2 linked regions of the Iamia sp. SCSIO 61187 genome follow. The protein of the gene in region 1 binds, or shares a complex with, the protein of each later gene. Links are inferred from orthologs where the notes say so. Each region holds a gene or a part of one and is shown in the gene's direction. Other genes may lie near its edges. The genes, in order: HC251_RS10240 and HC251_RS13265.

The links.
Region 2: HC251_RS10240 (region 1) and HC251_RS13265 share a complex: the UniProt entries of both Bacillus subtilis proteins name them as parts of the possible RNA degradosome complex. The link is inferred for Iamia sp. SCSIO 61187 from one-to-one orthologs.

The regions. Positions count from the first base shown.
Region 1 is NZ_CP050948.1:2,125,874-2,132,748, forward strand. The notes cover bases 1-2,906. They hold HC251_RS10240 (6-phosphofructokinase), read left to right. Parts: upstream 1-892; coding sequence 893-1,921; downstream 1,922-2,906. Other genes in these bases: glpK (glycerol kinase GlpK), read right to left, coding at 1-750; HC251_RS10245 (GerMN domain-containing protein), read right to left, coding at 1,941-2,504; HC251_RS10250 (HAMP domain-containing sensor histidine kinase), read right to left, coding at 2,501-2,906. Also shown: more of HC251_RS10250, read right to left, coding at 2,907-3,919; HC251_RS10255 (response regulator transcription factor), read right to left, coding at 3,920-4,600; HC251_RS10260 (inositol monophosphatase family protein), read right to left, coding at 4,678-5,478; HC251_RS25980 (hypothetical protein), read right to left, coding at 5,475-5,849; HC251_RS10270 (polyprenol monophosphomannose synthase), read left to right, coding at 5,961-6,731; HC251_RS10275 (NUDIX hydrolase), read left to right, coding at 6,728-6,875. UniProt on the Bacillus subtilis protein: Catalyzes the phosphorylation of D-fructose 6-phosphate to fructose 1,6-bisphosphate by ATP, the first committing step of glycolysis.
Region 2 is NZ_CP050948.1:2,775,690-2,782,764, reverse strand. What follows is about bases 1,198-4,303. They hold HC251_RS13265 (polyribonucleotide nucleotidyltransferase), read left to right. Parts: upstream 1,198-1,561; coding sequence 1,562-4,045; downstream 4,046-4,303. Other genes in these bases: HC251_RS13260 (pitrilysin family protein), read left to right, coding at 4,151-4,303; rpsO (30S ribosomal protein S15), read left to right, coding at 1,198-1,348. Also shown: HC251_RS13275 (alpha/beta fold hydrolase), read left to right, coding at 1-882; more of rpsO, read left to right, coding at 1,076-1,197; more of HC251_RS13260, read left to right, coding at 4,304-5,353; HC251_RS13255 (MerR family transcriptional regulator), read right to left, coding at 5,364-5,765; HC251_RS13250 (class I SAM-dependent methyltransferase), read left to right, coding at 5,811-6,443; HC251_RS13245 (CapA family protein), read right to left, coding at 6,450-7,075. UniProt on the Bacillus subtilis protein: Involved in mRNA degradation. Catalyzes the phosphorolysis of single-stranded polyribonucleotides processively in the 3'- to 5'-direction. Necessary for competence development in Bacillus subtilis.

The DNA.
Region 1 (6,875 bases):
GCCCGGGGAGAAGCAGGCCTGGCCGAAGAGGGCGGCCTGCTGGTCGCCGGCGATGCCGCTGATGGGGATGCCCGAGGGCAGGCCGGTGTCGCCGACGGTCTTGCCGAAGCGCCCCGACGACGGCAGGACCTCGGGCAGGGCCGACCGGGGCACCGAGAACAGGTCGCACAGCTCGTCGGACCACTCCAGGGTGCGGATGTCGTAGAGCATCGTGCGGCTGGCGTTGGACGGCTCGGTGGCGAACACGTTGCCCCCGGTCAGGTTCCAGAGCAGCCAGGCGTCGATGGTGCCGATGCACAGGTCGGGACCGGCGGGCACGCCCCCCTCGGTGAGGAGCCACTCGGCCTTGCTGGCGGAGAAGTACGGGTCGAGGACGAGCCCGGTCGCCGGCCGCACGGTGGCGAGGGCGCCGTCGGCGGCCAGGGCGTCGCAGCGCGCCGCCGTCCGCCGGTCCTGCCACACGATGGCCCGGTGGTACGGCCGCCCCGTCCGTCGGGACCAGGCCACCACCGTCTCCCGCTGGTCGGTGATGCCGATGGCGGCCACGGGCTGCTCGAGGTCGGTGATGAGCCGGTTGGTGACGGCGACCACCGAGGTCCAGATCTCGGTGGCGTCGTGCTCCACCCACCCCGGACGGGGGAAGTGCTGGGTGAACTCCTGGTACCGGTACCCGACGGGCGCCCCGGCCTCGTCGACGGCGAAGGCGCGGACACCGGTGGTGCCGGCGTCGAGGGCGATCACGACGGCCACGACGGGAGGATAGGCCGGCGCGACCGCCACCCTCGGGCTGGTGGGCGGGGTCGGAGGAGGGGAGCGCCTCCCTCGCCGGGACGGGTCGGCGGGCCTCGTCGCGCCGGTCCGGGCGGTCGGGGGAGCCCGGTAACGTGGCCCGATGCGACTCGGAGTGCTGACGAGCGGTGGCGACTGCCCGGGGCTGAACGCCGTCATCAGGGCGGTCGTGCGCAAGGTCGAGCGGGACCTCGACGGCACCGTCATCGGCTTCCGCGACGGCTACCTGGGGCTCATGGAGGACCGCTACGAGGTGCTGACCGTGGACCGCTGCCGGGGGATCCTGCCCCGCGGCGGCACCATCCTCGGCACCAGTCGCCACCAGCCCTACGGCGTGGACGGCGGGGTCGACATGGTCCGGCGGACGGTGGCCAAGCGCGGCCTCGACGGCCTGGTCGTCATCGGCGGCAACGGCAGCCTGGGCGCCGGCCGCGACCTCCAGGACGACGGCGTGCCCGTGGTCGGGGTCCCCAAGACGATCGACAACGACCTCGGCTGCACGGAGGTGACCTTCGGGTTCGACACCGCCGTCACCACCGCCACCGAGGCCATCGACCGGCTCCACACCACCGCCGAGTCCCACGACCGGGTGATGCTGGTCGAGGTCATGGGCCGCCACGTGGGCCACATCGCCACCTGGAGCGGCATCGCCGGCGGGGCGTCGATGATCCTCGTGCCCGAGGAGCCCTTCGACCTCGACGAGGTGTGCGCCGCGCTGGTCCGCCGGCACGAGTCGGGGCGCTTCGCCTCGATCGTCGTGGTGGCCGAGGGGGCCGTCCCCGTCGAGGGCACCTTCACCCTCCCCGACCCGGGCATCGACGAGTTCGGTCACCAGCGCCTGGGCGGCATCGCCCACCTCCTCGCCCCCGAGATCGCGGCCCGCACCGGTTTCGACACCAAGGTCGTGGTGCTGGGCTACCTCCAGCGGGGCGGGACCCCGACGCCGGCCGACCGGGTCCTGGCCACCCGCTTCGGCGTCGCCGCCGCCGAGGCCGCGTCCGACGGGGACTGGGGGACCATGGTCGCCATCCGCGCCGGGCGCATCATCCGGGTGCCGCTCACCGAGGCCGTCGCCGAGCCCAAGGTCGTGGCGCCCGACATCCACGACGTGGGCAAGATCTTCTTCGCCTGAGCAGGCCCGGTGCGGTCGGTCAGCCGGCCTCGAGGGTGGCGTAGTCCTCGGCCTCGACGACCTCGGTCGGCGTCTCGTTCACGGTGGGGGCGGCGTCCACGGGCTGGCCCTCGACGAGGAAGCGCACCCCCTCCACGCCGGGCAGCTCGGTGAGCGTCAGGACCACCTGGGCGTAGGCGTACAGCGCGTCGGGGACGAGGAGCTCGCCCCACTCGGCGCTGAGGTCGACGGCGAGGATGCCGTCCTCCTCGGTCACCCCCACGATCGTGGTGAGCGCCGGGATCTGCGTCTGCAACCCATCGGCCTCCTCCTCCTCGCTGGTGGGCAGGAGGAGGGCCTCCAGCACCGTCACCGGCGTCTTCGCCCCCTCGAGGGCTCGCGGGCGGGGGACCAGGCGCTCGTCGTTGTTGACCAGGTACACCTGGGCGGTCGTGTCGCCCAGCTCGGGCTGGGGGTCGGCGGCGGGCGGCGTCGCCTCGTCGGCCAGCGGCCGGGGCTCCCCGTCGGTGGGGATGCCGCACCCGGCGAGCAGGGCGACGAGGAGGGCCAGGAGGGCGACGGGGGCGGAGCGGGCGCGGATCATGCCCGGGCCACCGGCAGCTGGACGACGAAGCGGGCCCCGGGCTCGCCGTCGGGCCGGTCCTCGACCCAGGTCCGGCCCCCGTGGAGGCGGGCGTGCTCGGCCACGAGGGCCAGGCCCAACCCGACGCCGTCGCCGGTGGCGCTGCGCCGCCCGGCCCCGGCGCCGCGGGAGAAGCGGTCGAAGATGCGCTCCCGGTCCTCGGGGGCGACGCCCGGACCGCTGTCCTCGACGGCGATCAGCACGCTGTCGCCGGCCGACTCCACCGCCACGCGGCACGCCCCGCCGCCGTAGGCGTCGGCGTTGCCCAGGAGGTTGTCGAGGATCCGCACCAACCGCCGCTTGTCGGCGCGCACCACCATCCCGGCCAGGGCGGCGTCGATCTCGACCGTGGGCGGGTCGTCGCTGCGGTGCAGGTTGACCGCCTGGCGGACCAGCTCGGGCAGCCGCACCTCCTCGAGCGACAGGCGGGCCACGCCGGCGTCGAACCGGGAGATCTCGAGCAGGTCGTCGACGAGCTGCTGGAAGCGGGCGACGTCGGCCTCCATCAGGTCGAGGGCCGAGCGGGAGGGGTCGTCGGGCATCTCGTCCCGCCGCGACGCCAGGACGGAGACGGACGCGGCCAGCGTCATCAGCGGGCTGCGCAGCTCGTGGCTGACGTCGGAGGCGAACCGGCCGTCGCGGTCGATGCGCTCCTCGAGGGCCTGGGCCATGTGGTTGAACGACGAGACGAGCACGTTGAGGTCGGGGTCGTCGGTGCCCTCCAGCCGGGTGTCGAGGCGGCCGCCGGCGATGGCCTCGGCGGCCAGGCCCACGTTGGCCAGCGGGCGGAGGGTCCGGCGGCTGAGCCAGTAGCCGAGCGTGCCGCCGACGAGGGTGGTGACGACCGAGGCCCCGAACAGGGAGACGGCGAGGGAGCGGAGGGTGTCCTCGAGCTCCTCGAACGACACGACCTCGTAGTAGGTGGCGGTGCCGTCGCTGATCGGGACGCCGAGGATCAGGTTCGGCTCCCCGCCCACGGTGACGAGCATGCGGGCCGCCTCGCCCGCCTCCACCGTCCGCCGGAGCTCGTCGGGGATCACGTCGACGCCGGTGCTGGGCTGGATGATGATCGGGTCCTCGCCCTCGATCTCGAGGACGGGTCGGGCGCTGGTCTGGGCCCGCACCGACTGGAGGGCGAGCTCGAGGTCGGCGTTGCTGTTGATGGCGCCGGCGACGGTCTCGGCGTCCTGGCGCACCTGGCGGGTGGCGGCCGCCTCGCGCTGGTTGACCAGGTTCTCCCGGGTGAGCCCCCAGGTGGTCCCGGCCATCAGCGCCGACAGCACCGCGGTGGTGGCGGCGAAGGCGAAGGTGATGCGCGCTCGCAGGCCGAGCCGGGCCGGGAGGGGCGGCCCGAAGCGTCGACTCCGTGGGGCCACCTACGTCTGCAGCTTGTAGCCGAGGCCCCGCACCGTGACGACGTGGCGGGGGTTGGCCGCGTCGGCCTCGACCTTGGTGCGCAGCCGCCGGACGTGGACGTCGACGAGACGGCCGTCGGCGAAGTACCCGTGGCCCCACACCCGCTCGAGCAGGACCTCGCGCGACAGCACCCGTCCGGGGCTGTTGGCCAGCTCCAGCAGCAGGCGGAACTCGGTCTTGGTGAGGTGGACCTCCTCGCCCCCCCGCCGCACGACGCCCTCCTCGGGGACGATCTCGAGGTCGCCGAAGCGGAGGTGGGTGGCGCCCGAGTCCGTGGTCCGGACCCGGCGGAGGAGGGCCCGGATCCGGGCCGAGAGCTCCTTGGGCTGGAACGGCTTGGTGAGGTAGTCGTCGGCGCCGGCCTCGAGCCCGGCCACGATGTCGTGGGTGTCGTCGCGGGCGGTGACCATGATGATGGGCACGTCGCTGATGCGGCGGATCGACCGGCACACCTCGAACCCGTCGACGCCCGGCAGCATGATGTCGATCAGCACCACGTCGGTGGGGGCCTGGGAGAACCGCTCGAGGGCGTCCTCACCGGTCTCGGCCTCGTCGACCTTCCAGCCCTCGTCCTCGAGGGCGAGCTTCACCGCGGTCCGGATGCGTTCGTCGTCTTCGACCGTCAAGATGCGGGTCGCCACCCCTGCATCGTGCCTCATGGAGGGTGGTCGCGTCGCGCACCGTCCGTTTCCCGGCCGTGCTGCGCCGGCGTTGCGCCTTACGGGAGCTCGCCGGCGGCGTCGAGGAGGTCCCGCAGAGGGCCGAACAGGGCCGGCCCCGAGGCCACGATCGTGGCCTCCGGCAGGGAGGCGGGGAGGGGGCGATCGCCGACGGTCCCCACCACCGCCCCGGCCTCGGACGCCACCAGTGCCCCGGCGGCCCAGTCCCACGCCTTGAGGTTGCGCTCGTAGTAGCCGTCGAGGCGCCCGCACGCGACCCAGCAGAGGTCGATGGCGGCGGCGCCGACCCGGCGGATGTCACGGACGCGGGGGAGCAGGTGGGCCAGGACGGCGGCCTGGCGGGTCCGCTCGACCGGGTCGTAGCCGAAGCCCGTCCCCACCAGGGCGAGGCCCAGGTCGGCGACACCGGTGCAGCGGATCGGGTGGCCGTTGCGGGTGGCCCCCTCGCCCCGGGCGGCGGCGAAGGTGTCGCCGTGGAGCGGGTCCACGACCACCCCGGCGACGACGGTGCCGTCGACGGCGGCGGCGATGGAGACGTTGCAGCCGGGGATGCCGTACATGAAGTCGACGGTGCCGTCGATGGGGTCGATGATCCAGCGGACCCCCGAGGTGCCGGGCCGGTCGGCCCCCTCCTCGCCCAGGACGCCGTCGTCGGGGCGGGCGGCGAGCAGCGACGAGACGATGAGGGCCTCGACCTCCTGGTCCACCTCGGTGACGGGGTCGGTGGCGGTCGACTTGGTGGTGATCCGCAGGTCGGCGGCGCCGGCGCGGGCGGCGACCCGGGCCCCGGCCTCGGTCGCCACCGCCAGAGCCAGGTCGCGCAGACCGGCGGGGGTCACGTCCGGCGGCCGGAGACGTTGCGCGACGGGGGCGGCTCGCGCCCCTCGGCCCGGGCCCGCTCCTCGATCGTCTTCCACTCGGTCATGGCCCGCAGCACCAGCACCGCCACCACGGCCACGCCGACGGCCGCGAGCACGGCGCCGACCACGCCGCCGACGACCGGGGCGAGGCCGCCGCCGCCGTCGGCGTCGGGCCCGGCGTCGGCGGAGGCCTGGAGGTCGACGACCCCGTAGCCGATGAGGCCCCCGCAGATCCCGGCCACGACGATGGCCACGACGGCGAGGGCGCGGGCGGCCGTCGGGGGGGCGGCGGAGGGCAGTGCCGTCGATCCCGGCGGCCGCTCCGGTGGGGTCGTGGACGGGGCGGGCATGGTGCGTCCGACGGTAGCGGTGGGCCCTCGTGCCGGCGCAGCCGGAGCGTCCGAGGCCCGCGCCCGGGGGATGCGAGACATGTGCGGGCCGACGGCAGCGGCCTCCTAGAGTTGCCCGTCGTGCCGGTCCTCGTGATCATCCCGACCTACGACGAGGCGGAGAACATCGCCGACGTCATCGGTCGGGTCCGCGCCGCCGTCCCCGAGGCCCACGTGCTGGTGGTCGACGACAACAGCCCCGACGGCACCGCCGACCTGGCCGAGGCGGCCGGGGCCGAGGTCGGGCAGGTCGACGTGCTGCGCCGGGCGGAGAAGGGCGGGCTGGGACCCGCCTACCGGGCCGGGTTCGCCTGGGGGCTCGCCCGCGGGTTCACCGTGCTGGTCGAGATGGACGCCGACCTCTCCCACGAGCCCGAGGCCCTGCCCGACCTGCTGGCCGCCGTCGACGCCGGCGCCGACCTGGCCATCGGGAGCCGGTACGTCCCCGGCGGCGCCGTCCCCGGGTGGCCCCGCCACCGGTTGGCCCTGTCGCGGGCGGGCAACCTGTACGTCTCGGCCGCCCTCGGCATCAAGGTCCGCGACGCCACCGCCGGGTACCGGGCCTACACCGCCGACGCCCTGCGGAGCCTGGACCTGGCCGCCATCACCAGCTACGGGTACGGCTTCCAGATCGAGATGGTCTACTCCCTGATCCGCAACGGCCACCGGGTGGTCGAGGTGCCGATCACCTTCCGCGACCGGGTGCGGGGCACCTCGAAGATGTCCCTCAGCATCGTGGGGGAGGGGCTGCGCCTCGTCGCCTGGTGGGGGCTGCGCGACCGGGTCCTCAGCCGCCGTCGGGGCCTGGGTGGCCGGGCCCCCGAGGAGGGGCCGGGGTCATGACGTCCGACCACGACCCCGGGCGCCCGCCCGAGGCCCCCGAGCCCCGCCGGTGGCTCGTCGGCGGGGGACTCGTGGTCTCCGGGGGCGCCGTGCTCCTCGTCCAGAACCGCCGGCGCGACGGCCGGCTGGACTGGTCACCGCCGG
Region 2 (7,075 bases), 650 kb from region 1 along the record:
CTGCCCACCGGCGGCGCCAACCTCGAGCACTACACCCGGCTGCTCGGGCGGGTGCTCGACGAGCTCGGCATCCGCCGGGCCGTGCTGGCCGGGCACTCGATGGGTGGGCGCCTGGTGACCGAGCTGGCCGCCCAGGAGCCCGACCGGGCCATCGCCGTGGTGCTCCTCGACGCCATCGTGGGCGACACCTGGGACCGCATGGTCAACCTCTTCCGGGTGGCACCGCCGCTCCTGGCCGGCGTGGGCACGGCGCTGGCGATCGACACGGTGACGACGTTGCCCCTCTTCCGGGATCCGGCCCAGGCCCGCAAGCTGGGCCGGCTGCTGGCGCCGGTCGTCGCCGGCCACCTGCGCCGACCGTGGCGGATGATGGGCCCGGGCGTGTCCATCATGCGGTCCCGGGGCTCGGGCTGGATGCTCGACCGCATCGCCGAGGAGGAGATCCCCCTCATCGTGATCCACGGCGAGCGCGACGTCGCCGTCCCGATGGCCACCGCCCGCGACGCCGCCCGGCGGGGCCACGGCGCCCTGGTGACGGTCCAGAAGGCGGGGCACTCCTGGCTCCTGCGCGACCCCCGGACCCTGCCCGCCATCCTCGAGGCCCTCATCGCCAGCTCGGTGGGCGACGCCATCGCCCACCGGGTGGCCCACGACCTCGGGTACGACAGCCCCGGGTTCCTGCACGAGGCCTCGCTCGACGAGGTCGACGCCGCGTACCTCGAGCCCGACGCCCCGGTGCTCGACCTGTCGCCCCCGTTCGAGCGGCCCGACACCATGCCCCGCCAGGACCGGCCCCGGTACCGATGGTCGTTCGACGACGTCGCCCCCGCCTCCCTCGAGGTCGAGGACCTGCCGGCCAACGTGACCCGCCTGCGTGCCTGAGCGGATGTGCACCGGGTCACGGGTGCGCTGCTAGCCTGACCCCTGGCTCCGAGCACGCTCGCGCGTGCCCGAGCATCGGCCCCCCGACACGTCGCGGCTGCACGTCGAGAGACACGCAGTACACGGTCACGGGAGCTGGGTCCGACACCCGCACGGGGCGCGTTGCGTCCCGCCCCAACCAGAGAGACACCGCATGTCCGAGATCACCGACCGCGCCAAGCCCGGCGTCATCGAGGAGCACCGCCTCCACGACACCGACACCGGCTCGCCCGAGGTGCAGATCGCCCTGCTCACGCAGCGCATCAACCACCTCACCGAGCACCTGAAGGTCCACAAGAAGGACTTCCACAGCCGGCGCGGTCTCCTGATGCTGGTCGGTCGTCGCCGCCGGCTGCTCGACTACGTCGCCAAGAACGACGTCGAGCGGTACCGAGCGATCATCGCCAAGCTCGGCCTGCGCCGATAGAGATCCCCTGATGAGCGGCCTCCTCGGCCGCTCATCGCCTTTTTCGGAAGGCATGCCTCCCGGGAGGCACCTGACAACCCAACCCGTGCACCGGATCCTCGGATCAGTTGCCGGTCGCCTTCATCCCGGAACCGTTTCGGGGGGATGCCGACTGGGAGCTGGCCGGGCCGGGGCACCACGCGAGGCGCCGAGCGCCTCGAGAGGAGACACCCCATGGCTGACGCCATCACCGTGTCCGCGCCGGTCTCCGGCACGGACAAGACCCTGACCTTCGAGACCGGGGTCCTGGCCCCGCAGTCCCAGGGCGCCGTCGTCGCCGGCATCGGCGACACCCGTGCCCTCGTCACCGCCAACGGCGACGACAAGACCCGCGAGGGCATCGACTTCTTCCCCCTGACGGTCGACGTCGAGGAGAAGATGTACGCCATCGGGAAGATCCCCGGCTCGTTCTTCCGCCGCGAGGGCCGCCCGACCGACGAGGCCGTGCTGACCTGCCGCCTCATCGACCGCCCGCTGCGCCCGTCGTTCGCCGACGGCTACCGCAACGAGACCCAGGTCGTCGCCACCATCATCGGGGCCGACCAGGTCAACCCGCACGACGTGGTCGCCATCAACGGCGCCTCCGCCGCCCTGATGCTGTCGGGCCTGCCGTTCGACGGCCCGCTCGGCGCCGTCCGCCTCGCCTACTCCACCGAGGGCGCCTGGGTCCCGCACCCGACCTTCGAGGAGCTCGAGGACGCCACCTTCCAGCTCGTCGTGGCCGGCCGCTCGGTCGGCGAGGACGACGTCGCCATCATGATGGTCGAGGGCAACGGCACCGAGAAGGCGTGGAGCCTCTACGAGGCCGGCGCCCCCAAGGTCACCGAGGCCGTCATCGCCGAGGGCCTCGACGCCTGCAAGACCTACATCGGCGAGTCGATCAAGCTGCAGCGCGAGCTGGTCGAGAAGGCCGGCGTGCGCCCCGCCCTCAAGTGGGAGGCGCAGCCCGACTACACCGACGAGATCCTCACCGCCGTGCAGGCCTACGAGGCCGACATCGCCACCGCCAACAGCGGCGCCGACAAGGTCGAGCGCAACGCCGCCACCACCGCGCTCCGCGACCGGATCCTCGAGGACCTGACCGCCGAGGGCAAGGACTTCGCCGGCCAGGCCAAGCAGGTGCTCAACGCCCTGCGCACGACCACCAAGAAGGTCATCCGCAAGCGCCTCGTCACCGACGGCGTCCGCATCGACGGCCGTGGCCCCCGCGACCTGCGGGCCGTCACCGCCCAGGTCGGGGTCATCCCCACGGCCCACGGCACCGGCCTCTTCCAGCGCGGCGAGACCCAGGTCCTGAACGTGCTCACCCTGGGCATGCCCCGCATGGACCAGCTGCTCGACACGCTGTCGCTGCAGAACAAGAAGCGCTACATGCACCACTACAACATGCCGCCCTACTCCAACGGCGAGACCGGGCGCATGGGCGGCACCAAGCGCCGCGAGGTCGGCCACGGCATGCTCGCCGAGCGGGCCCTGCTGCCGGTCGTCCCGTCGCTCGAGGAGTGGCCCTACGCCCTCCGCCTGGTGTCCGAGGTCCTGTCGTCCAACGGCTCGACCTCGATGGGCTCGGTCTGCGCCTCGTCGCTGTCGCTGATGGACGGCGGCGTGCCGATCAAGGCGCCGGTGTCCGGCATCGCCATGGGCCTGGTCAAGGAGGGCGACACCTACGTCACCCTGACCGACATCCTCGGGGCCGAGGACGCCTTCGGCGACATGGACTTCAAGATCGCCGGCACGGAGGAGTTCATCACCGCCCTCCAGCTCGACACCAAGATCGACGGCCTCCCCGCCGACGTCCTGGCCGCCGCCCTCGACCAGGCCCGCGAGGCCCGGATGCAGATCCTCGAGGTCATGAACGCCACCATCGCCGAGCCCCGCTCGGACGTGGGCGAGACCGCCCCGAAGATGATCAGCTTCGAGATCCCGATCGACAAGATCGGCGAGGTCATCGGGCCCAAGGGCAAGGTCATCAACGCCATCCAGGCCGAGACCGGCGCCGACATCTCCGTCGACGACGACGGCACCGTCGGCACCGTGGCCATCGGCTCCACCGACCGCGGTGCGGTCGCCGAGGCCGAGCGCCAGATCAAGCTGATCCTCGACCCGCCCACCGCCGAGGTCGGCGCCGTCTACACCGGTCGGGTCGTGAACATCACCAAGTTCGGTGCGTTCGTGAACATCCTCCCGGGCCGTGACGGCCTGGTCCACATCTCCAAGCTCGGTGGCGGCAAGCGCATCGACCGGGTCGAGGACGTGGTCAGCCTGGGCGACGAGATCGAGGTCCGCGTCGACGACGTCGACCCCAACGGCAAGGTCAGCCTGACCCCGGCCGACCAGCCCGTCGAGGAGCGCAAGCCCCGCGGCGAGGGTGGCGACCGGGACCGCGGCGACCGTGGTGACCGGGGCGATCGCGGCGGCCGTGGTGGCCGTGACCGTGACCGTGACAGCAGCCGCAGCGGTGCCCGCGACTCCGACAGCGGGTCCGTGGCCACCGCCGCCCCCGAGGCCGAGGTCGTGTCCTTCGAGGACGCCTTCGACGCCGAGGTGGCCGCCGAGTTCGGCGACCTGGGCCCGGCCGGCGACGACCGCCCCCGGGGCGGCGGCAGCGGTGGTGAGCGCGGCGCCGAGGGCGGCCGCTCCCGGCGCCGGCGCCGCTGAGCCAGCACCCCCACCGGTTCTGTCAACCCTCATGCGCTCCTGAGGCCCATGGGGATTGACAGAACGGACCTGGCGGTCACGACCCTGCCCTCCGGGCGCAGGGTCGTGACCGACCGCGTCCCCGGTGCGGCGTCGGTCAACGTCCTCGCCCTCGTGGGCGTGGGCGGACGGGACGAAACGGCCGCCCAGGCCGGGGTGTCCCACTTCCTCGAGCACCTGCTCTGCAAGGGCAGCACGACCCGGGCCTCGGACGTGGTGGCCGAGGACGTCGACGCCCGCGGCGGCGACCTCGACGCCTTCACCGACCGCGAGCGGACCGCGGTCCAGCTGCGGGTGCCGGCCCACGACCTGGGCTTCGCCGTCGACCTGGTCGGCGACCTCGTCCTCCGGCCGGCCATGCGCCCCGACGAGATCGAGGTCGAGCGGCGGGTGATCCTCGAGGAGCTGGCCCAGGCCCTCGACGACCCCGAGGACCGGGCCCACACCCTCACCAACGCCGCCCTGTACGGCGATCACCCGCTGGCCCGCGAGATCATCGGCGACCGCCGGACGCTCCACGCCCTGGGCGTCGACGCCATCGGCGCCTTCCACCGGGCCGAGTACCACCCGCGGGCGATGGTGGTGGCCGCGGCGGGGGCCGTCGTCCACGACGAGGTCGTCGAGATGGTCGCCCGGTGGGACGACGGCGCCGCGCCCCACCCGCCGAGCGCCCTCGCCCCCCGGGGCGTCCCCGGTCTGCAGCCCCGCACCACCGAGGTGGTGCGCCAGGGTGGCGAGCAGGTGACGCTGGTGCTGAGCTGGCCCCTCGGACCGGTCGACCAGCCAACGCGCCTCCCGCTGGCCGTCCTGGCCCACATCCTGGGCGGCGGCCCGGCCAGCCGCCTGTTCCGCACCGTGCGCGACGAGCGGGGCCTGGCCTACGCCGTCGACGCCTCGCTCGCCCTCTACTCCGACGTCGGCCACCTCGCCGCCTTCGCCGCCTGCTCACCGGAGGCCGTGGCCCCCGTGCGGGCGACCATCGCCGCCGAGGTCGAGCGGCTCGCGTCCGAGGGCCCCACCCCCCGCGAGGTCGAGGTCGCCGTCGGCTACGTCGCCGGGTCGTCGACCCTCGCCCTGGAGGACACCGGCACCCGGTCGTGGTGGGCGGCCATCGGCGAGCTCGAGCGGGGCGGCGCCCGGCCCGCCACCGAGTGGATCGACGCCTATCGCCGGGTCACCGTGGACCAGGTGCGCCAGGTCGCCCGCCGCCTGGCCGGCGACCCCACCGTGGTCGCGGTCGGGCCCGTCCCGAGGCGGACCAGGCTCTAGCCCGGGCGGGTCAGGCCGGGGTCCGGAGGCGTCGGGTGATCTCCGCGCCCATCGTCTCGCACTCGGTCATCGGGTGGTCATGCGGGCAGCCGAGGGTGCCGTGCAGGTAGCTGCGGGCGTGCTGGAGGCGGGCGATCTCCTCGTCGAGCACCGTGAGCCGCCGCCGGGCGATCGCCTTCCACTCGTCGATGTCGGCCGCCCCGATCACCCCGGCGATCTCGTCGAGCGACAACCCTGCGTCCTGGAGCATCCCGATGAACACCAGCCGGCGGAGGGTCGCGGTGCGGTAGCGACGCTGGCCCGAGACCCGGGCGTCGGGCGCGAGCAGGCCCCGCCGTTCGTAGTAGCGGACGGCGGAGGTGGCCACCCCGGCCCGGGCCGCGACCTCGCCGATGGTCAGGAGATCGTCCATCCCGGCAGTTGACGTGAACCCGGGTTCAACCGTCAAGGTCGGATCATGACCGAGCCCATCCTCGCCCCGACCGACCTCAGCGTCCCCAACCACCACGCCGACCACCCCGGGTTCTCCGGGATCAGCGGAACCGTCCTGGCCCTCGTCTTCGCCGTCGGGCGGGGACGCGCCGCCCGGGTGGCGGCCGACCTGGCCGACGTCGCCCCCGGGGACCACGTCGTCGACGTCGGCTGCGGGCCTGGGACGGCGCTGCGGATCGCCGCCCGACGGGGCGCGTCCGGGGTCGGGGTCGACCCCGCTCCGGTGATGCGACGCGTGGCCCGGGCCCTCACCCGGCCGGGGCGGCCGATCCGATGGGCGCCCGGGGTGGCCGAGGATCTCCCCGTGCCCGACGGGGCGGCCACCGTGGTGTGGTCGATGGCCACCGTGCACCACTGGCAGGACGTCGAGCAGGGCCTGGCCGAGGCCCACCGCGTCCTGGCTCCCGGCGGCCGCCTCCTCGCCGTCGAGCGGCGGACCGTCGCCGGCGCCGAGGGCCGGGCCAGCCACGGCTGGGTCCCGGCCCAGGCCGAGGCCTTCGCCGTCGCCTGCCGCCACGCCGGGTTCACCGACGTCGCGGTGCGCACGGAGCGCGTGCGGTCGAGCGACCAGCTCGTGGTGCTGGCCACCCGGCCCTGAGGGGCCTCAGGGGCGGAGGGCGATGCCGGCGCCGCTGCGGTTCACGACCCCCATGGTGCGGGCCTGGCTGGCCTCGAGCGCGGCGCGCAGCCCGGGGTCCAGGTCGGGGCGGGCGAGGGTCGCGGCGGTGGGCAGCACCTCGTAGGTGCCGAGGTCGACGAAGGTGGGCACCGCCTCGATCGTCCGCACCGCCAGCGGGCCGCCGGCCGGTCCGGCCACCGTGACCACGACGGTCAGGCCGTCGCGCCGCACGTCCTGGGACTGGTTGGAGAGCTGGTTGCCGAGGCCGAAGACGACCCAGGTGTCGCCGACCCGCTCGATGGGCTGGACGACGTGGGCGTGGTGGCCGACCACCAGGTCGACCTCGGCGATGGCGGTGACGGCGGCGGCCATGTCGCGCTGGTAGGCGTCCGGTTCGTGCTGGTACTCGGTGCCCCAGTGGACGCTGACGACGACGAGCTGCGCCCCGGCGGCCCGGGCCGCGGCCGCATCCCGGGCCACCACGGCGGGGTCGAGGGCGTCGACGATCCACGGGGCGTCGGCCGGTGGCTGGTAGCCGTTGAAGCCGTAGGCGTAGGAGAGGTGGGCGACGACCACGCCGTCGAGGGAGTAGAGGCGGGGCGCCACGTCCT